DNA from 2 places in the Microbacterium sp. SCN 71-21 genome. Region 1 is predicted to be linked to the other one. Evidence: predicted binding sites of a transcription regulator. Region 1 holds the regulator's gene; the other holds the start of a gene.
The links. The regulator LexA, encoded in region 1, represses DNA repair genes until DNA is damaged. The targets are predictions, from matches to a motif close to TCGAACANNTGTTCGA.
Positions count from the first base shown of each region.

Region 2: a site for LexA is predicted at 6,299-6,314, ahead of ABT08_RS03185 (Rv2578c family radical SAM protein). Genes of this name have one in related genera too.

Region 1 is NZ_MEGA01000003.1:44,522-54,683, reverse strand. It holds gene rpmI (50S ribosomal protein L35) at 1-170, opposite strand, end outside; gene infC (translation initiation factor IF-3) at 218-844, opposite strand; gene ABT08_RS01020 (DUF1844 domain-containing protein) at 1,059-1,487, shown strand; gene ABT08_RS01015 (SseB family protein) at 1,545-2,375, opposite strand; gene priA (bifunctional 1-(5-phosphoribosyl)-5-((5-phosphoribosylamino)methylideneamino)imidazole-4-carboxamide isomerase/phosphoribosylanthranilate isomerase PriA) at 2,359-3,105, opposite strand; gene hisH (imidazole glycerol phosphate synthase subunit HisH) at 3,167-3,811, opposite strand; gene hisB (imidazoleglycerol-phosphate dehydratase HisB) at 3,808-4,425, opposite strand; gene ABT08_RS00995 (histidinol-phosphate transaminase) at 4,422-5,504, opposite strand; gene ABT08_RS00990 (LysM peptidoglycan-binding domain-containing protein) at 5,550-5,903, opposite strand; gene lexA (transcriptional repressor LexA) at 6,162-6,833, shown strand; gene metE (5-methyltetrahydropteroyltriglutamate--homocysteine S-methyltransferase) at 6,904-9,237, opposite strand; gene ABT08_RS00975 (methylenetetrahydrofolate reductase) at 9,234-10,162, opposite strand, start outside.
Region 2 is NZ_MEGA01000013.1:12,543-22,704, reverse strand. It holds gene ABT08_RS03210 (efflux RND transporter permease subunit) at 1-334, shown strand, start outside; gene ABT08_RS03205 (YciI family protein) at 379-717, shown strand; gene ABT08_RS03200 (NADP-dependent oxidoreductase) at 798-1,721, opposite strand; gene ABT08_RS03195 (aldose 1-epimerase family protein) at 1,802-2,710, opposite strand; gene ABT08_RS03190 (DEAD/DEAH box helicase) at 2,933-5,161, shown strand; gene ABT08_RS03185 (Rv2578c family radical SAM protein) at 5,214-6,290, opposite strand; gene ABT08_RS03180 (M15 family metallopeptidase) at 6,413-7,330, shown strand; gene ABT08_RS03175 (tripartite tricarboxylate transporter permease) at 7,356-9,017, opposite strand; gene ABT08_RS03170 (tripartite tricarboxylate transporter TctB family protein) at 9,025-9,579, opposite strand; gene ABT08_RS03165 (Bug family tripartite tricarboxylate transporter substrate binding protein) at 9,576-10,162, opposite strand, start outside.

The sequences.
Region 1 (10,162 bases):
ACCTTGGCGTCGCCCGGGGCGAGCACCTGCTCCTGCGACAGACGGCGGGTGCGCTTGGTGGGCTTGCCCTCGAAGTTGTGGCGCAGGTTGGCCTGCTGCTTCATGAGCTTGCCGGTGCCGGTGATCTTGAAGCGCTTCTTGGCACCCGAGTGGGTCTTCTGCTTCGGCATGTCGGTTTCCTTCTGTGTTGTGTCCCGCGGACGGGAATCGTGGCGCCCTACTCGGCCGGAACCGGAGCGGGCTGCTCGTCAGTGGGGGTGTCGCCGCGGGCGGCCGAACGGGCGGCCTCCTTGTTCGCGGCACGCTGGGCGTTCTGCTCCGCCTTCGCCTCGGACTTGTTCTTGTGAGGCGCGATCACCATGACCATGTTGCGACCGTCGATCGTGGGGTTCGATTCGACGGTGCCGAACTCGGAGACATCCTCGGCGAACTTGCGAAGCAGGCGCACACCCAGTTCCGGACGCGACTGCTCGCGACCGCGGAACAGGATCATCGCCTTCACCTTGTCACCCGACTTGAGGAATCCCTCGGCGCGCTTGAGCTTGGTGGTGTAGTCGTGAGCCTCGATCTTGAGGCGGAACCGCACCTCCTTCAAGACCGTGTTCGCCTGATTGCGCCGGGCCTCCTTGGCCTTCTGCGCGGCCTCGTACTTGAACTTGCCGTAGTCCATGATCTTGACGACGGGCGGCTTCGAGTTGGGGGCCACCTCGACCAGGTCGAGGTCTGCCTCCTGGGCCAGACGCTGCGCAACCTCGATACGGACGACGCCTACCTGCTCGCCGTTCGGACCCACGAGGCGGACCTCGGGGACGCGGATGCGCTCATTGGTGCGGGGATCGCTGATGCGGAACTCCTCTTACGTAGCGGGTGCCACCGCGACGCGGGTGCGAAGCGGGCGGAAGATTCGCACACTCCACCCACGCGACGTCACGACGTTCGCGCCCGCACGCGCCACAAGGCCGCCACCGGAGAACCGGAGCTGTGCGTTCGACCCGGTAACCTTGGGCGGCAAGCGCGGGTGGGATGTGATCCACTTTCGATCCGAAGCAGACGCTCGGATGCCCGCACAGTCTAGCAGAGAGAACGACGTGCACACGAGCCCCGACGACAACGCCTTCACCGACGACGAGCGCCACGCTCGCTGGGAGGAGCAGGAGCGCGCCGCGTCGAGCGCCGTGCGCGACATCGCCGACGTGGCCGCGGTCGAGATCATCACCACGACCGCCGTGCACCTCATGAGCGCGGCCGCCGTCAAGGTCGGCCTCGCCGACGACCCGGAGTCGCAGACCGACCTCGACGAGGCCCGCAAGCTCATCAACGCCCTGGCCGGCCTCCTCACCGCCGCCGCCCCCGAGGTCAGCGACATGCACGCGCGGTCACTCCGCGACGGCCTGCGCTCCCTGCAGCTCGCCTTTCGCGAGGCATCCGTCGTTCCCGACCCGATCGGCAAGGGACCCGGCGAGAAGTGGACCGGCCCGGTCACCTGACCCCGCCCCGGCGCGCACTCGTCCGGTCGCGATGGCAGAGCGGCGGCGCGACGCAGCTCAGCGCGCGCGGTGCAACTTGACCGACAGCGAGTCGACCAGGGTCGCCACCGCGTCATCGGCGGCCCACCGGCGGGCGAGTCGCGCGAGCACGGCGTCGAGCTCCTGCTGATCGAGGCCCGCCGCGAGATTCAGGTGCACGACGAGTTCGGAGCCCAGACCCCGCGCGCGCGGATCCCCGGGAGCCACCTGCAGATCGAGCACCGCGAGCTCGTGCGCGATGCTGCGCTGAAGGCCCAGGAACACCGCCGGCGAGGCGAAGGACGGCTCCCATTCCTCACCCTTGGCGATCGCCCACACGGCGGGGCGCCGCAGCACGAACTCTGTGTCCGAGCCCGGGTCGATCACGATCAGGTCGGTGTCGTCGTTCGCGGCCGCGAGCGCCGTGCGCACGCCGTCGGCGGGCACCGGGCGAGCCGCGGCATCCCAGGCGCTCATGGTCGCCACCGATGTGAACACCGGCAGCACGCGTCGCCCGTCGGGCGCAGCCACCGTGACGATCGACAGCTCCTGCGTCTTGTCGACGACGAGGCCGGTCGGGCCCACACCCTCGTCTCCCTTCTCGGCGATGAGCGGGATCAGCAGGCGCGCCGTGCGGTACGCGGTCGCGACGGCGACCTGATCGCCCTCGCCGGCATGGAAGGCCTCCAGCGCCGCCCGCAGAGCGGGGTCGGCCGAGCCGTCGTCGCCCGCGTGCGGGTTCGGCTCGAAGCTGCGACCCGCCCACGGAGTGCCCGCCGAATCGGTCAGGTGAGGATCGTGCGCCGAGCCGTGGTCGTGGCCGCAGGCCTCGCCCTGACCGGGATGCCGCGACTCAGGCTCCGGCGACATCCAGCGCCTCGCGCAGGGTGAACGCCCCCGAATAGAGCGCCTTGCCGACGATCGCGCCCTCGACACCGTGCGGCACGAGCTCGCGCAGCGCCGCGATGTCGTCGAGGCTCGAGATGCCGCCGGACGCGATGACCGGCTTCGGCGTGCGGTCGGCGACGGTGCGCAGCAGGTCGAGGTTCGGGCCGCGCAGCGTGCCGTCCTTGGTGACGTCGGTGACGACGTACCGCGTGCAGCCAGCCTCCTCCAGCCGGTCGAGCACGGCCCACAGGTCGCCGCCGTCGCGCGTCCAGCCGCGGGCGGCGAGGGTCGTTCCGCGCACGTCGAGGCCGACGGCGACCGCGTCACCGTAGCGGCCGATGACATCTGCCGCCCACTCCGGGTTCTCCAGGGCCGCGGTGCCGAGGTTGATGCGCGCCGCGCCCGACTCGAGAGCCGCCTCGAGCGAGGCGTCGTCGCGGATGCCGCCGGAGACCTCGACGTTTACACCCTTGACGTGCGTGATGACCTTGCGCAGCAGGGCCGCGTTGCTGCCCCGACCGAACGCCGCGTCGAGGTCGACGAGGTGGATCCACTGCGCACCCTGGCGGGCCCACTCGAGGGCGGCCTCGACGGGGTCGCCGTAGCTCGTCTCGCTGCCGGCCTCCCCCTGGGTGAGGCGCACGGCCTTGCCGTCGGCCACGTCGACCGCGGGAAGGAGGATCAGTTCGGGCGTGGAAGCGAAGTCGTTCATGGGTCCTCGGGTGAAGCGAACAGGCGGATGCCGCGGCGCGCCGACGCGCGCCCGGGAGAGGTTATCCCGCGGAGAGCGAGCCGATCCAATTGGACAGCAGCCGGATGCCGGCGGCCCCCGACTTCTCCGGGTGGAACTGGGTCGCCGACAGCGCGCCGTTCTCCACGGCTGCGAGGAACCGGGACCCGTGGGTCGCCCAGGTCAGCGACGGCGTGGGGAAGGGCGGCTGCACCTCGAGCGACCACTGCTGCGCCGCGAAGGAGTGCACGAAGTAGAACCGCTCGTCCTCGACGCCGGCGAACAGCGTCGACCCCTCGCCGGGCTCGACGGTGTTCCATCCCATGTGCGGGAGCACCGGGGCATCCAATTCGGTCACCACCCCCGGCCACTCCCCCAGACCCGGGGTGTCGTCGCCGCGTTCGACCCCGCGGCCGAACAGCACCTGCATGCCGACGCAGATTCCGAGCACGGGACGTCCTCCGGCGAGGCGCCGGTCGATGAGCTCGTCTCCCCCGCTGGCGCGGAGCGCCTCCATGACGGCTCGGAACGCGCCGACCCCTGGCACCACCAGACCGTCGGCCTCGAGCACGAGCGCGCGATCGGCGGTGAGGCGCGCGTCGGCGCCGGCCACCGCGAGCGCCTTCACCGCGGAGTGCACGTTGCCCGACCCGTAGTCGAGCACCGCGACGAGCGGCGTGCGCGTCACAGAGCGCCCTTGGTGCTGGGGATGCCCTCGACGAGCGGGTCAAGCGCCTTCGCCTGACGGAACGCTCGCGCGAACGCCTTGTACTCGGCCTCCGCGATGTGGTGCGGGTCGCGACCCGAGAGCACGCGCACGTGCACGGTGAGGCCCGCGTTGAACGCGATCGCCTCGAACGTGTGGCGCACGAGCGAACCGGTGAAGTGGCCGCCGATCAGGTGGTGCTCGTACCCCTCCGGCTCGCCGGTGTGCACGAGGTACGGACGGCCGCTGATGTCGACCACAGCCTGCGCGAGGGCCTCATCGAGCGGCACGAGCGCGTCGCCGTAGCGCGAGATGCCGGCCTTGTCGCCGAGCGCCTGGCGGATCGCCTGACCGAGCACGATCGCGACGTCCTCCACCGTGTGGTGAGCATCGATGTGCGTGTCGCCGCTCGAGCGCACGGTGAGATCGGTGAGCGAGTGCTTCGCGAACGCCGTCAGCAGGTGGTCGAAGAACGGGACGCTCGTGTCGATGCTGCTGCGCCCGGTGCCGTCGAGGTCGAGGGTGAGCTCGACCGACGACTCGCTGGTGCTGCGGGTGATCGACGCCGTACGGGATGCTGCGGGTGCGGCGCTCATGCGCCCGATTCTAGCGAGGCCAGGGCATCGAGGAACGCCGTCGTCTCCTGCGCGGTGCCCGCCGTCACCCGCAGGTGGTGCGGAATGCCGACGTCGCGGATCAGCACGCCCCGGTCGTACAGCGCCTGCCAGGTCGCCCGCGGGTCGTCGACGTCACCGAACAGCACGAAGTTGGTCCACGACGGGTGGGCGCGGAAGCCCAGCGCCTCGACTGTCGCCGAGATGCGGTCGCGCTGCGCGACGATCTCGTCGACCATCCCGAGCATGACCTCCGCGTGACGCAGCGCCGCCGATGCGGCGGCCTGTGTGAGCGCACTCAGGTGGTACGGCAGGCGCACGAGGCGCAGCGCGTCGATGATCGCCGGGTCGGCGGCGAGGTAGCCCACGCGCGCACCGGCGAAGGCGAACGCCTTGCTCATGGTGCGGGAGACGACCAGGCGCTCCCGGCCCTCGAGGAGCGAGATCGCCGAGACCGCGTCGCGCGGGGCGAATTCGATGTAGGCCTCGTCGACGATGACGATGCCGCGGCTCGCCTCGTAGACGGCGGTGATCACATCGATCGGCAGCGGCGTGCCGGTCGGATTGTTGGGAGCGCACAGGAAGACGACGTCGGGGTCAGCGGCGGCCACCTGGTCGGCCGCGGATTGCGGAGACAGCGTGTAGTCGCTGGCCCGCTCGCCGGCGACCCACTCGGCGCCGGTCGCGCGCGTGAGAAGCGGGTACATCGAGTACGTCGGCGTGAAGCCGAACGCCCGACGTCCCGGGCCGCCGAAGGCCTGCAGGACGTGCTGGAGCACCTCGTTCGACCCGTTCGCGGCCCAGATCTGCTCGGGGAGCAGCCCGTTGCCGAGATAGTCCGCAAAGCCCTCGCGCAGCGCGGTGAACTCGCGGTCGGGATAGCGGTTGACGTCGCGCAGCGCGCGGGCGATGGAATCGAGGATGTCGCTGGCGACCTCATCCGGAACCGGATGCGTGTTCTCGTTGACGTTCAGAGCGACGGGGAGCGCGACCTGCGGGGCGCCGTACGGGACGAGCCCGCGCAGGTCGTCGCGTATCGGAAGGTCTTCGAGACGGGTCACCGTTCCATCGTAGAGGCGGGATACGCGCCGACCCGACGGTCGAGATCAGTGAGCCGGAGCGTACTCGGTGGGGATCGACAGCTGCTCGCCGGCCACCACCGTGCCGTTTCCGAGTGCGTTGAGCCGCACGAACGCGTCGACCACGTCGCGCGGATCTGCCTGCGGCGCGACGCGCTCCGCGATCGACCACAGCGAGTCACCGGCCTCGACCGTGACGGTCTGGTAAGTGCCCGCCGGAGCACCGGCGTCGCGCGACGCGAGAGCCGCCCCGCCCGACACGATGCCCGCCGAGACCCCGATGAGGAAAGGCAGTGCGGCGAGGAACACGAGCACGCGGCGGCCACGACGCGTCATCCGCAGTCGGGTGCGCGGTGCGAGCGTGAGCGGGATCGTCGTCATGTCTGCCTCCTCAGAGTGGTGAAGTGTCGCAAGACCGGACCCGGCCGGGGGCCGGTCTTGCGAACTTCTTTTCCGAATCTATCTTCGATATTGTCGAGTGTCAACCGGCTCTCGCCTTCGAGGACTTTCGAACGCGACACGCGTGCCCGCTCCCGCGAAGGGCGCCGAGAGCCGGATAGGTTTTCGACATCTGAAGCACATCACCGACCTCCGACATTCGAACGAGAACGACGAGGCGGCCCAGGGAAGGAGCGTGCGATGCCCGGTCGGGAGAAGCCGCAGACGCGTCGGCGCAAGAGCCTCAGCGACAAGCAGCTGGCGATCCTCGAGGTCATCCAGCGCTCCATCGCGCGCCACGGATACCCGCCGAGCATGCGCGAGATCGGCGACGCCGTGGGACTCAAGTCGCTCTCGAGCGTCACGCACCAGCTGAACCAGCTCGAGCTGAGCGGCTACCTGCGTCGCGACGCGGGCAAGACCCGTGCGATGGAAGTGCTCATCGACCTCCCCGGCACCGCGGCCGAGAACCCCGCCGACACGGCCCCCTCGGTCGGCGACGCCGCCATGGTGCCCCTCGTCGGGCGCATCGCCGCCGGCATCCCGATCACGGCTGAGCAGCAGGTCGAGGAGATCTTCCCCCTCCCCCGCCAGCTCGTCGGCAAGGGCGACCTGTTCATGCTCAAGGTGCAGGGCGAGTCGATGATCGACGCCGCCATCTGCGACGGCGACTGGGTGGTCGTGCGCTCGCAGTCCACCGCCGAGAACGGCGACATCGTCGCCGCGATGCTCGACGGCGAGGCCACCGTCAAGGCCTTCCGCCAGCGGGACGGCCACACCTGGCTGCTGCCGCGCAACTCCGCGTTCGAGCCGATCCTCGGCGACGAGGCGGTCGTGCTCGGCAAAGTCGTCGCGCTCATGCGCGCGGTCTGACGACACCGAGACGACGAGAGGGCGGCGACCGGAAGCATCCGGTCGCCGCCCTCTGTCGTTCGCGGGGCGCTCAGCCCTGGGGGGCGCCCACCTCTTCGCGCACCGCGACGGTCGCGGCGACGAGGTTGCGCAACGAGGCCTTCGTCTCGGCGTAGCCACGGGTCTTCAGACCGCAGTCGGGGTTGACCCAGATCTGGCGGGTCGGGATCGCCTTGACCGCGCGCTCGAGGAGCTCGGTGACCTCTTCGACGCTCGGGATGCGGGGCGAGTGGATGTCGTAGACACCCGGGCCGATGCCGTGGCTGAAGCCCGACGCAGAGATGTCGTCGATCACGTCGCCACGGCTGCGCGCCGCCTCGATCGAGGTGACGTCGGCGTCGAGGGCGGCGATCGCGTCGATCACGACGGCGAACTCCGAGTAGCACAGGTGCGTGTGCACCTGGGTGGCCGTCTCGGCTCCCGCGGTCGCCAGGCGGAACGATCCCACCGACCAGTCGAGGTAGGCGGGCTGGTCGGCCTTCTTCAGCGGAAGCAGCTCGCGCAGCGCGGGCTCGTCGACCTGGATGATCGCGATGCCGGCCTGCTCGAGGTCGCCGATCTCGTCGCGCAGCGCCAGGGCGACCTGGTTCGCGGTCTCGCCCAGCGGCTGGTCGTCGCGCACGAACGACCACGCGAGGATCGTCACCGGGCCGGTCAGCATGCCCTTGACGGGCTTCGCGGTGAGCGACTGGGCGTACTCGGCCCACGCCACCGTGATCGGCGCCGGACGCGACACGTCGCCCCAGAGGATCGACGGACGCGTCGCACGCGAGCCGTAGGACTGCACCCAGCCGTTCTGCGTCACCGCGAAGCCGTCGAGGTTCTCGGCGAAGTACTGCACCATGTCGTTGCGCTCGGGCTCGCCGTGCACGAGGACGTCGAGACCGAGATCCTCCTGCAGCGTGATGACCGCGGCGATCTCGTCGCGGAGGAACCCGTCGTACTCGGCCGTGGTGAGCTCGCCCTTCGCGTGGCGTGCGCGGGCGCGACGGATGTCACCGGTCTGCGGGAACGACCCGATCGTGGTCGTCGGGAGCGCCGGAAGGTGCAGCGCGGCATCCTGCGCCGCGGCACGCTCCGCGTAGTCGCCGCGCGAGAAGTCGGCGTCGGTCAGGGCGCCGGTGCGGGCACGCACCGCGTCGACACGCACGCCCGGTGCCGACCGACGGTCCTCGAGCGCCGCCGTCGCGGCGGCGAGGTCGTCGGCGATCGCGTCACGACCCTCGGCCAGGCCACGCGCGAGCACCGCGATCTGGCCGACCTTCTGATCGGCGAACGCGAGCCACGAGACGAGACGCTCATCGAGCGCGGGCTCGTCGGCGACGTCGTGCGGCACGTGCTGCAGCGAGGTGGTGGTGCCGGCGACGACGGATGCCGCGCCCAGCCCCTTCAGCGCCTCGAGCTTCTGCCAGGCGGCCTCGAGGTCGCCACGCCAGATGTTGCGGCCGTCGACGACGCCGCCCACGAGGGTCTTGGACTCGAGCCCGGGGACGGCCGCCGGAAGCGCACCGCGGCCGAGGTCGATCGCGAGCGCCTCGACGGGGGCGGCGGCCAGAACCTGCCACGCCTCGGGCGAGAGCTGCGCGTAGCCGGCGGTCACGAGGATCGACGGGCGGTCGGCGGCACCGCCGAGCACGGCGTAGGCGCGCTCCGCGAGCGCCGCGAGAGCGGCGGGGTCGACGTCGACGCTCTCGCTGACGAGGGCCGGCTCGTCGAGCTGTACCCACTCGGCTCCGGCCGCCTTCAGCGACGCGAGCAGCTCGACGTAGACGGGCAGGAGGTCATCGAGGCGGCTCGTCGGAGCGAAGCCGGCGGGCGCGGCATCCGTCGCCTTCGCCAGCGCGAGGAACGTGACGGGGCCGACGACGACGGGGCGCGTGACGAAGCCGTCGGCGCGGGCCTCGGCGACCTGGCGGGCGAAGCGGTCGCTCGTGAGCGCGAAGCGGGTCTCGGGACCGATCTCGGGAACCAGGTAGTGGTAGTTCGTGTCGAACCACTTGGTCATCTCCAGCGGCGCGTCATCGCCCTCGCCGCGGGCGGCCGTGAAGTAGGCCGACAGCGGCACGCTGCCGTCGCTCTCGCGCAGACGGGTGAAGCGGGCCGGCAGGGCGCCGACGGTCGCGGTGACATCGAGCACCTGGTCGTAGTAGGAGAACGACTCGGGGATCGAGGAGTCGGTTCGGCCGAGACCGAGCTCGACGAGACGCTCGCGGGTGGCACGGCGGAGGTCGGCCGCCGTGGCCTCGAGGTCGGCCTCGGAGAGCGCGCCCGCCCAGTGCGACTCGACGGCGCGCTTGAGCTCACGGCGGCGGCCGATGCGGGGGTAGCCGAGGATGGTTCCCTCGGGCAGGGCGGGTGCAGTCATCGACGTGACTCCTTCACTGGGGTGGAGGCGGGGCCGGAGGCGCCCGCGGTGAGAATACCTGCTTCACGGAGGACCGAGAGCACGGTGTCGTGGTTGTTGAACGCGTAGAGGTGCACACCGGGCGCTCCACCGGCCAGCACCTCCTCGGCGAGACGCGCGGCGTGCGCGATGCCGATCTCCCGCTGGCCCTCGGCGGTCGGCTCGACCTCGAGCGCGATCGCAAGGTCGGCGGGGATCTCCTCGCCGGTCAGCTGCAGCACACGGCGCAGCCGTGCCGGGCCGGTGATCGGCATGATCCCCGGCAGGATCGGGATGGTGACTCCCGCCGTACGGGCGCGGTCGACGAACCAGACGTAGTCGTCGGCGTGGAAGAACAGCTGGGTGATGGCGAGGGTCGCACCGGCGGCCTGCTTCGCCAGCAGCGCGTCGATGTGCTCGCGCGGATGCCGCGACCGCGGGTGGCCGTTCGGGAAGGCCGCGACGGCGATGTCGACCCGCGGGCGCGGATCGACGCGGGCGGCGCCGGGCATGCCGGGGATCCCGGACTCCTGGTAGGGAGCGCGCTCGGCCTGGACGCGGTCGATGAGCTGCACGAGCTGGGCGGCGCTCTCCAGGTCACCCAGGTACACGTCGTCCTCGGAGGTGCCCGCGGGCGGGTCTCCGCGCAGCGCGAGGAAGCTGCGGATGCCGGCGTCGAGGAACTCGCGGATGAGACGGTTGGCGCCCGCATAGGTGTTGCCCACGCACGTGAGGTGCGCCAGCGGCTCGACATCGGTCGTGGCGCGAATGTGACGCAGCACCTCGAGCGAGCGTCCGCCGGTGGATCCGCCGGCACCGTACGTCACCGAGATGAACCGCGGCCCGACCTCGGCGAGGCGCGCGATCGTCTCGTGCAGAGCCGCCTCTGACGCCGCCGTGCGAGGCG
Region 2 (10,162 bases), on a different contig from region 1:
GCTCGTCGACCTCGTCAACCAGTACCGCGAGAAGGGTCTCTCGGCCCACGACGCCGTCATCGCCGGCGGCTCGCGGCGTCTGCGCCCGATCCTCATGACGGCGCTCGCGACGATCTTCGCGCTGACCCCGATGGCGCTCGGCATCACCGGGCACGGCGGGTTCATCTCGCAGCCGCTCGCGATCATCGTGATCGGCGGGCTCGTGTCGTCGACGCTTCTCACCCTGCTCGTGCTGCCGACGCTCTACAACCTCGTCGAGGGTGCCAAGGAGCGTCGTCAGGCGCGTCGGGCGGCGAAGACCTCGGCCGTGGCGGAGGCGAGCCCCGCGCACTGACCGGACGAGTGGCGCGGCGCCGGCTCCGGGAGGATGATCACCCCATGCAGTTCCTGGTGAACGTGGTCGACAGTCGCAGCTCGTCGGCGACGCCTGAGGAGATGGCCGCGATCGACGTCTTCAACCAGACGCTCGTCGACGGCGGCCACTGGGTGTTCGGGGCGGGCCTCGCGCATCCTGCGGCATCCGTTCTCATCGACGGTCGCGGCGCCGATCCGGTGCTCGTCGACGGACCTCTCGTCGAGGCGCCCGAGTGGACGTCGGGGTTCTGGATCATCGAGGCGGACGATGAGGATGCCGCGCGCACCCTGATGATCGAGGGTTCACGCGCGTGCAACCGCCGCCTCGAGCTGCGGCCGCTGCTCGGCCCGCCCGCGGACTGAGCGCGACGCGCCGAGCGCAGCAGCGGGCCGGCCGCAGCAGTCGGGACGACGCGGCTCTGCGCGCCGACCCGACTCCGTGCTCACGGTTCGAGCACGACCTTGCCGCGCAGGTGGCCCGCCTTCAGGTGCGCGTAGGCCGCTGTCACCTGATCGAGCGGGTACACCGAGTCGATCGGGAAGAGGATCTCGCCCGCGGCGATGCGGCCGGCGAGCTCGGCCAGGTCTTTATTGTCGGCTTTCGCGCCGCCGACGGAGGAGATGCCGTGCTGCGCCGCGAAGGAGTGCTCCGCGATCGTGTTGATGCGTCCGGTCGGCACGCCGAGCTCGACCGCGGCCTCGAGGGTCGCGCGACCCTGGTTGTCGAGCACCGCGTCGATGCCCTCGGGCGCGAGCTCGCGCAGACGCTCGACGAGTCCGTCGCCGTAGGCGACCGGCTCGATGCCGAGTTCGGTGAGGTAGCCGTGGTTGGCAGGGCTCGCCGTGCCGATCACGCGGGCTCCCGCGAGGCGGACCAGCTGCGCGGCGATGACGCCGACGCCGCCCGCGGCCGCCGAGACGAGCACGGTCTCGCCCGCCTGCGGTGCGACCTGACGGACGCTCGCCACAGCCGTGCGGCCGACGATGTCGAGTCCGCCGGCCTGCGCGACGGTGAGCCCGTCGGGGATCGGGATGACGCTGCCGGCGTCGACGACGACGTACTCGGCCTGCGCGAAGTAGCGGCTGCCGCCGAAGACCGCATCACCGACGGAGACCCCCGTGACACCCTCGCCGACCTGGTCGACGACACCGGCGTAGTCGTTGCCGTTGCCCGACGGCAGCACGATGTGGGCGCCATAGCCGCCCGGCTTGTCCTGCATCACCTCGATGATCTTCCAATCGACGGGGTTGAGTCCCGTCGCCTGCACCTTCACCCGCACCTGTCCGCCGTCCGCCTCGGGCGTGGGGATGTCCCGCACTTCGAGGTCGTCGGTGGTGCCCCAGCTCACGATCTGCACTGACTTCATGGGAGTTCCTTTCCGAGGAGGCCGCAACCGCGCGGCATCCATCGCCATTCCCCCGACGCGCGGGGTGTCGTCATCCGTGGTCACACGACGAGATCGATGCCCCAGACCAGTCGCCAGCTCTCACCGGGCGCCAGCCAGCGCAGCCCATCGCCCGAGTTGAGGGCGTCGGCGGGTGCCGTCATCGGCTCGATCGCGATCGCGACGGGGGTGCCGGGGAAACGGTCGGTGGTGAAGGCCTGCAGGTGGGTGAAGCCCTCGCCCGCCCAGAGGTCGACGGTGCGTCCGTCCGGGGCGCGCAGCAGCCCGTGGATGCGCCCCTCGTCGTCGCGCACCGGGTCGGCGTACGCGGTGTCGATGTCGAGGTCGCCGACCCGACGCGGCGTGCGCAGGTCGTGGGCGGCATCGACCGGGGCGGTACCGACGGGCAGCTTGCGGTCGTCGAGCAGATAGCGGGTCGCGGCGTCGATCTCGACGGTCAGGTCGGCGGTCGCGACATCCGAGATCTGCAGGTACGGATGCGTTCCGACGGCGACGGGCGCGTCCTCTCCGCCGACATTGGTGATCTCATGACGTACCTCGATGCCGCGCTCCGCGATGCGATACGTGACGCGCGTGTCGAGGTGGAACGGATAGCCGGTCTGGGGCACGACCGGTGCCCGCAGGGTGACGCTGTCCGGGGCGACCTCGTCGGCTGCATACGTGGCGAAGCGCAGCAGCCCGTGCGAGGCGTTGCCCAGCTGAGGCTCGGTGAGCGCGAGCTGGTAGCTGCGGTCGCGCTGGCTCCAGGCTCCGGCACGCACACGGTTCGGCCACGGCACCAGCACGACCCCGCACGCAGCGGGTGTGGGCAGCTCATCGGGGTAGCCGGGCACGAGATCGACGCCGTCGACCGTCACCGCGCGCAGCGCCGCGCCGACGGGGGCGATGGACGCCGAGACCGCGCCCCGACCGATGTGAAACGGGATGCCCGTGGCCGGCGCAGCACTCATGTCTTCAGCGTAATGCGACGTGCGCTAAGATAGAGGGTCGGCTTCGGACACCGCGTGACGCGGTTTTCTTTCTTGTGTGAGTCCTCGGGGCCGATGGTGTGCGCTATTCGGCGCTCATGACCACCATCACTTGAACGGCCCCCGGCCCACGTGCGCCCGGGATGCTCGGCATGAACCGAGCGCTGTTCTCGTGCGTTCAGACACGAGGAAGAAGAACTCACCATGCCCAAGAACAAGAAGCCCGCCGGCGGTCGTCCGGCGAAGAACTTCGACCCGCGCTACGGGTCGAAGACCGGGTTCCAGGACCGCAAGCGCCGCCCGGGCGAGAGCTCGAGCGCCACGGCCCGTCCCGGCTCCAAGAGCCCCAACCACCGCGGATATCGCGCCGACGAGCAGGCCGCCGAGGCGCCCAAGCGTCGCTGGAGCGCCCAGGAGAAGGCCGGCCGCGACGAGGCTCGCGGCATCCGTCAGCACGCCGCCGACGGCGGTCGCGGCTCGTACCGCGACGACCGTCGTTCCTTCGAGGACCGCGGCGAGCGTCGCCCTTACGGCGACCGCGACCAGCGTCCGTCGTACGGCGACCGCACCGATCGTCCCGCCCGCGGCGGAGAGCGTCCGTCGTACCGCGATCGCGGCGACCGCCCCGCGTACGGCGACCGCGGCGACCGTCCCTCCTTCGGCGACCGCGCCGAGCGTCGTCCGTACGGCGAGCGTTCCGAGCGTCCGTCGTACGGTGACCGGGCGGAGCGTCGTCCGGCGCGTGACCGTGACGACCGCCCGTCGTATCGCGACCGCGGCGAGCGTCCCGCGTACGGTCAGCGGTCCGAGCGTCCCGCATACGGCGACCGCGACCAGCGTCCGTCGTACGGTGACCGTGCCGAGCGTCGTCCGGCGCGTGACCGTGACGAGCGTCCCGCGTACGGCGACCGCGGCGACCGGCCCTCCTTCGGCGATCGCGCCGAGCGTCGTCCGTACGGCGAGCGTTCCGAGCGTCCGTCGTACGGTGACCGGGCGGAGCGTCGTCCGGCTCGTGACCGTGACGACCGTCCGTCGTACCGCGACCGCGGCGACCGTCCCTCCTTCGGCGACCGCGACCGCCGCGACGACCGCGCCCCGCGCACGGGTGACCGCCGCGATGCCCGTCCCCGTCGTGACGACGCCCCGAACCGCGCCGACTGGAACGCGAAGCCTGCCCGCTTCGAGGAGCACGTCGACGTCGTGCACGAGCGTCTCGAGGCGCAGGCCGTCGAGGCCGAGACCGTCGAGGGTCAGGGTTTTGCCGAGCTCGGTCTCGGTCAGAACATCGTGAAGGCCCTCGCCGAGCTCGGCGCCGCCGCCCCGTTCGCGATCCAGGCGGCGACGATCGGCCCGATCCTCGCCGGCCGTGACGTGCTGGCCCGCGGTCGCACCGGCTCCGGCAAGACGATCGCGTTCGGCGCGCCGCTCGTCGAGTCGATCCTGCGCGCGCAGGCCGGCAGCAAGCGCGAGTACGGTCGCGCCCCCAAGGCGATCATCCTCGCGCCGACGCGCGAGCTGGCGCTGCAGATCGACCGCACCGTGCAGCCGATCGCCCGCAGCGTCGGCCTGTTCACCACGCAGATCTACGGCGGCGTCCCGCAGGCCCGTCAGGTCGGCGCGCTGAAGAAGGGCGTCGACATCATCATCGGCACCCCGGGCCGCATCGAGGACCTCATCGAGCAGGGTCGTCTCGACCTCTCGGAGGTGAGCATCGCGGTGCTCGACGAGGCCGACCACATGTGCGAGCTCGGTTTCGTCGAGCCGGTGCAGCGCATCCTGCGTCGCACCGCCGAGGGCAGTCAGAAGCTGCTCTTCTCGGCGACCCTCGACCGTGAGGTCGCGGCGCTCGTCGACGAGTTCCTCGTCGAGCCCGAGGTCTACGAGGTCGCCGGTGAGACGCAGGAGTCGGGCACGATCGACCACCGCGTGCTCGTGATCGACCACCGCGACAAGGCCGAGGTCGTCACCTCGCTCGTCGACCGTGAGGGCAAGACGCTCGTCTTCGCCCGCACCCGCGCCTACGCCGAGATGCTCGCCGAGAGCTTCGACGACGCCGGCATCCCGGCCGTCGCGCTGCACGGCGACCTCAACCAGGCCAAGCGCACCCGCAACCTGCAGCGTCTGACCGACGGCAAGGTGCGTGTGCTGGTGGCGACGGATGTCGCGGCCCGCGGCATCCACGTCGACGACATCGACCTCGTAGTGCAGGCCGACGCTCCCGACGAGTACAAGACCTACCTGCACCGCTCGGGCCGCACCGGACGCGCGGGTCGCAGCGGCACGGTCGTGACCCTCATCACCCGTCAGCGTCGTCGTCGCATGACGGAGATGCTCGAGCGCGCCGAGATCAACGCGCCCTTCGAGGATGCCCGCCCGGGCGACGACCTCATCGAGGAGCTCGCCGGTCGCCAGCTCGCCGAGGTCGACGCCTGATCCGATGACGCGGGCCCGAGCCGAGCCCCGTCGCCGCCTTCGCGGCCGTCCGTCAGAACAGACGGGCGGCCGCGGTCGTCTGTGGGGTGGGCACCGCGGAGGCGCCCGTCGTGCGCACCGCGGGCGGGGCGGATGCCGCGCCCCGACGGGTGCGCGTGGGCAGTTCGGTCTCATCCCGCCCGTCAAGTCGATGGGCGCGCAGCAGCGGACGCATCCGTCGCGCGAGCCATTGCCGGTAGGCGGCCGGGGTCGTCGCCGACACCCCGGGGAACAGCCCGCGGTACGACCCGACGAGGTCGGGCCTCTCCCGCGCGAGCCACGAGAAGAACCACGGCTTCACGCCCGGGCGCAGGTGCAGAGCGCCGTAGACGACGCGCGCCGCTCCCGCCTCACGGATACGCCGCAGCGCATCGTCGAGCTGGGCGATCGAGTCGGTGAGGTGGGGGAGCACGGGCATCAGGAACACCGTCGGGCGGAAGCCCGCGTCGGCGGCGGCGCGCACCGTCGCCAGGCGCGCGGCGGCCGTCGGGGTGCCGGGTTCGAGAGCGCTCTGCAGGGCGTCGTCGAACACGGCGATCGAGAACGCGAGTGATACGTCCACCTCGTCGTGCGCGGCGGCGAGCAGCGGGAGGTCGCGGCGCAGCAGCGTGCCCTTGGTGAGGATCGACAGCGGTGTGCCCGAGGAGGCGAGCGCGTCGATGATGCCCGGCATGAGCCGATAGCGCCCCTCCGCCCGCTGATACGGATCGGTGTTGGTGCCGAGGGCGACGTGCTCCCGGCCCCAGCTGCCGCGGCGCACCTCGGCGGCGAGCACCTCCGCGACGTTGATCTTCACGACGATCTGGGTGTCGAAGTCGCGACCGCCGTCGAGGTCGAGATACGTGTGCGTGCCGCGCGCGAAGCAGTAGACGCAGGCGTGACTGCACCCGCGGTAGGGGTTCACCGTCCAGTCGAACGGCATCGCGGATGCCCCCGGCACGTGGTTCAGCGCCGACTTGGCCAGCACCTCGTGGAAGGTGATGCCTGCGAACTCGGGAGTCGTGACGCTGCGCACGATGCCGCCATCGCGGTCGAGGCCCGCGAGGGCCGCGGCATCCGTCTCTCCGACGCGTTGACCGTTCCACCTCATGCGCACAGTCGAACAAAGCATCGATGTTAAGTCAAGTCTGGTGGGGCCCAATATCGTAAATAGATGAGGGGATGTGAAAGCGATGGGTCGCGGCCGCACGCAACGCGGCACACAATGGACTGATGGCCGACGCCCCGCGGATCTCCGCGCTCCGATGGACCGTCACGATCGGCCTGGTCGCGATCGTGGTGGCGTCGGCGTGCGCGTTCGCGGTGCTGCCGCGTCTCGTGGCGCCGCGACACGTGGCCGCTGCGCCTGCCGTCGCTGCCGCTCTCCCCGTCCCGGCACTCACGTCGACGCCCAACCCGGCGCCGCAGCCCTGCGACGACCCGGCGGTCACCGCGGCGCTCGCCGCGCGTGACGACGAGGCCGTCATCACGGCCGTGGGCGGTGGTGCCGCGTTCCGCGACGCCGTGGTCTCCGGAGACGCCCCCTGCATCACCCTCGCCGACGCGAACCACGTCTGGGTCGTCGTCGACAAGGCGCGCCCGCTCGAGCCGCTGTCCTTCGCGCCGGCCGCGCTCGCCAAGGTCGGTGTGCGCCTCGTGAACGGGGCAGGTCAACTGCAGCCGTCCGCCGCTGCCGCCCTCACCACGATGTCGGATGCCGCGGCCGCTGCGGGCGTGGGCGGCCTCGGGGTGGTGAGCGGCTACCGGTCGTACCAGACGCAGGTGAGCACGTACGCGTCGAATGTCGCGAACGGCGGCAAGGCGGCTGCCGATGCGACGAGCGCTCATCCCGGATACAGCGAGCACCAGACCGGGTTCGCGACGGACGTCGTCTCGTGCACCTCTGCCGGATGCGGCACGATGGACGGCTTCGGCACGTCGGCGGCCGGGAAATGGGTGGCCGAGAACGGCTGGCGCTACGGATTCATCGTGCGCTACGAGCCGGGGCAGACGGCGGTGTCGGGGTACGACTCCGAGCCCTGGCACCTGCGCTACATCGGGCCGCAGCTCGCGGCGGCGTACCATGACGGCGGGTTCCACACGCTCGAGGCGTTCTTCGGACTGCCCGCCGCGCCGAACTACCTCGGGTGACCGGTCCGGCCACCCGAGGCATCCGTCATCGCTCGTCGTGTCGATCGCGCCGCGCGGCTCGCGCCAGACGCGTTGCCTCTTCCGCTCGAATCGCGTCGGTCGACACTTCGGACGGACGCTCGCCCTCGTCCCACAGTCGATCCACCGCTGCGGCGGGGGATGTCGTTGCGGCGAGCGAGGCCTCGAGGGCACGCTCATAACGGTTCTGACGACGCTTGAGCCACAGTCCCGCGGTGACGAGCACGATCAGCACCGCGTAACACGTCGCCGCGAACGGATGCAGCACGAGATCGCCCATGTTGCCCTGGCTCAGCTGGAGCGCCTTGCGCAGCTGCTGCTCGCCCATCGGGCCGAGGATGAGGCCGACGATGAGGGGGGCCACCGGGTAGCCGAAGCGCCGCATGACATACCCGAGTGCCCCGACGATCAGAAGGATGAGCACGTCGATCGTCGAGAACCGCACCGCGTAGGCGCCGAGGGCGGCGAACGTCAGGATTCCGGCGTAGAGGTACGGACGGGGGATCTGCAGGAGCTTCACCCAGATGCCCGCGAGCGGCAGATTCAGCACCAGTAGCAGCACGTTGCCGATGTAGAGGCTCGCGATGAGCGCCCACACCAGGTCGCCCTGCGACTGGAAGAGCTGCGGCCCGGGCTGGATGCCGTACGACTGGAATGCCGTGATGATGATCGCGGCGGTCGCGGTCGTCGGAAGACCGAGTGTCAGGAGCGGGACGAGCACACCGGCGGCGGCGGCGTTGTTGGCTGCCTCGGGGCCGGCGACCCCTTCGATCGCCCCACGGCCGAACTGCTTCTTGTGGCGCGAGAAGCGCTTCTCGGTGGCGTACGACAGGAACGTGGCGACATCGGCGCCGCCCGCGGGGATCGTGCCGATCGGGAACCCGATCGCAGTGCCGCGCAGCCATGGCTTCCACGATCGGCGCCAGTCCTCGCGGGACATCCAGCTGCGCCATCCGCGAGTCACGGGGATGATCGGGATCGGCCCGCTGCGCAGTCTCGCTGCAACGTAGAGCGCCTCGCCGACTGCGAACAGCGCGACCGCGACGAGAACCACACTGATGCCGTCGGAGAGCGCAAGCATGCCCATCGTGTAGCGCGCCTGACCGGTGGTCTGCTCGGTGCCGACGAGGCCGATGAGCAGGCCGATGCCGAGAGAGGCGATGCCGCGGGAGACCGACGAACCCAGCAGCGCGCCTACCGTGATGAACGCCACGACGATGAGGGCCACGAAGTCGGCCGGCGCGAGGTTGACCGCGAAGCCGGCGATCACTGGTGCGAAGAGGGTCAGGAGGGCGGTCGCGATGGTGCCGGCGACGAATGAGCCGATGGCGGCAGTCGCGAGCGCTGCTGCTCCCCGACCGAGTTTGGCCATCTTGTTGCCTTCGATCGCCGTGATGACCGACGCCGACTCGCCCGGGGTGTTCAGCAGGATGCTCGTGGTCGAGCCGCCATACATGCCGCCGTAGTAGATGCCTGCGAACGTGATGATCGCGGCGGTGGGCGGCAGTGAGTACGTCAACGGCAGCAGGAGCGCCACCGTCATCGCCGGACCGATGCCGGGGAGTACGCCGACGGCAGTTCCGACGAGCACGCCGATGAACGCGAACAGCAGGTACTCGGGCTGGACGGCCGTGGCGAAGCCCTGCAGGAGGAGGGAGATGTTGTCCATGAGGTTCCTAGAAGAGGGGGCCGGGGCCGTACCAGGCGTCGAATGCCCAGCCGCGGGGGAGGAAGAGCCCGAGGCCCTCGCCGAACAGGATCTGGGTTGCGATGCCCAGAACGAGCCCGGCGGTGAGAGCGATCCACCACTTCTTGGCGCCGAGGCTGAGGGCTGCGCCGCCGAACAGAAGTGCTGCGGTGAGCCACCAGCCGAGAACGTCCAGCAGCAGAACGACGCCGACGAACAGCAGCACGAGCTTCGTGATCGTCCACCAGTCGGTGCGGGCACTCGAATCGATGTCCTCGCCCTCCTCGCGCTGACCGAGGCGGCCGCGGAGCACGCCGAAGATGAGAGCGACGCCGGCACCGATGAGCAGCGCCGACACGAGGAACGGGAAGACGCGCGGGCCCACCTGGGCGCCGGCGGGGGTGCGGATCGCAAAGGCGCCGATCAGCGCGTAGAGGCCGAGGCCGAACACCAGCGCCGCGAACACGAGCTCCCCGATGCGATCCCCGCTCCACCTCCGGGGCGGCGACGCCGCCCCGGAGGTGGGAGTGATGTCCGTCGTCACGACGTGAGCCCGATGTTCTTCAGCGTCGACTGCACGTCGGAGATGTTGGCGGTGAGGAATGTCGAGAGCTCATCCCCGGTGAGGAACGCGTCCGTCCAGCCCTTGTCCTTGAGCGTCGCCTGCCACGCAGCCGATGCGTGCATGCGGGTGATCAGGTCGACCAGTTGCTGCTTCTGCTCGGCGCTGATACCGCCCGGTGCGAGAAGCCCGCGCCAGTTCGTGTAGACGACGTCGTAGCCCTGCGAGGTCATGGTGGGCGCCGAAGGGATCAGGGCCGCCGGAGCGTCACTGGACACCGCGAGGGCGCGCAGGTCACCCGAGGTGACGTACTCGGCGAATTCGCCGACGCCGGAGATGCCGGCCGACGCGTTCTTGCCGAGAAGCAGCGACACCGCTTCACCGCCGCCGGAGTTGGGCACATAGTTGAGCTTCTCGGTGATGCCCGCCCCGTCGAGGCCTGCGGACTCGAGCAGCAGCCCCGCGAGGATGTGGTCGGCGCCACCGGCGGAGCCGCCGGTGATGGTGATCTTCTGCCCATCGGCGAGCACCGCGTCGACCAACTCCTTGAGCGTCTGGTACGGCG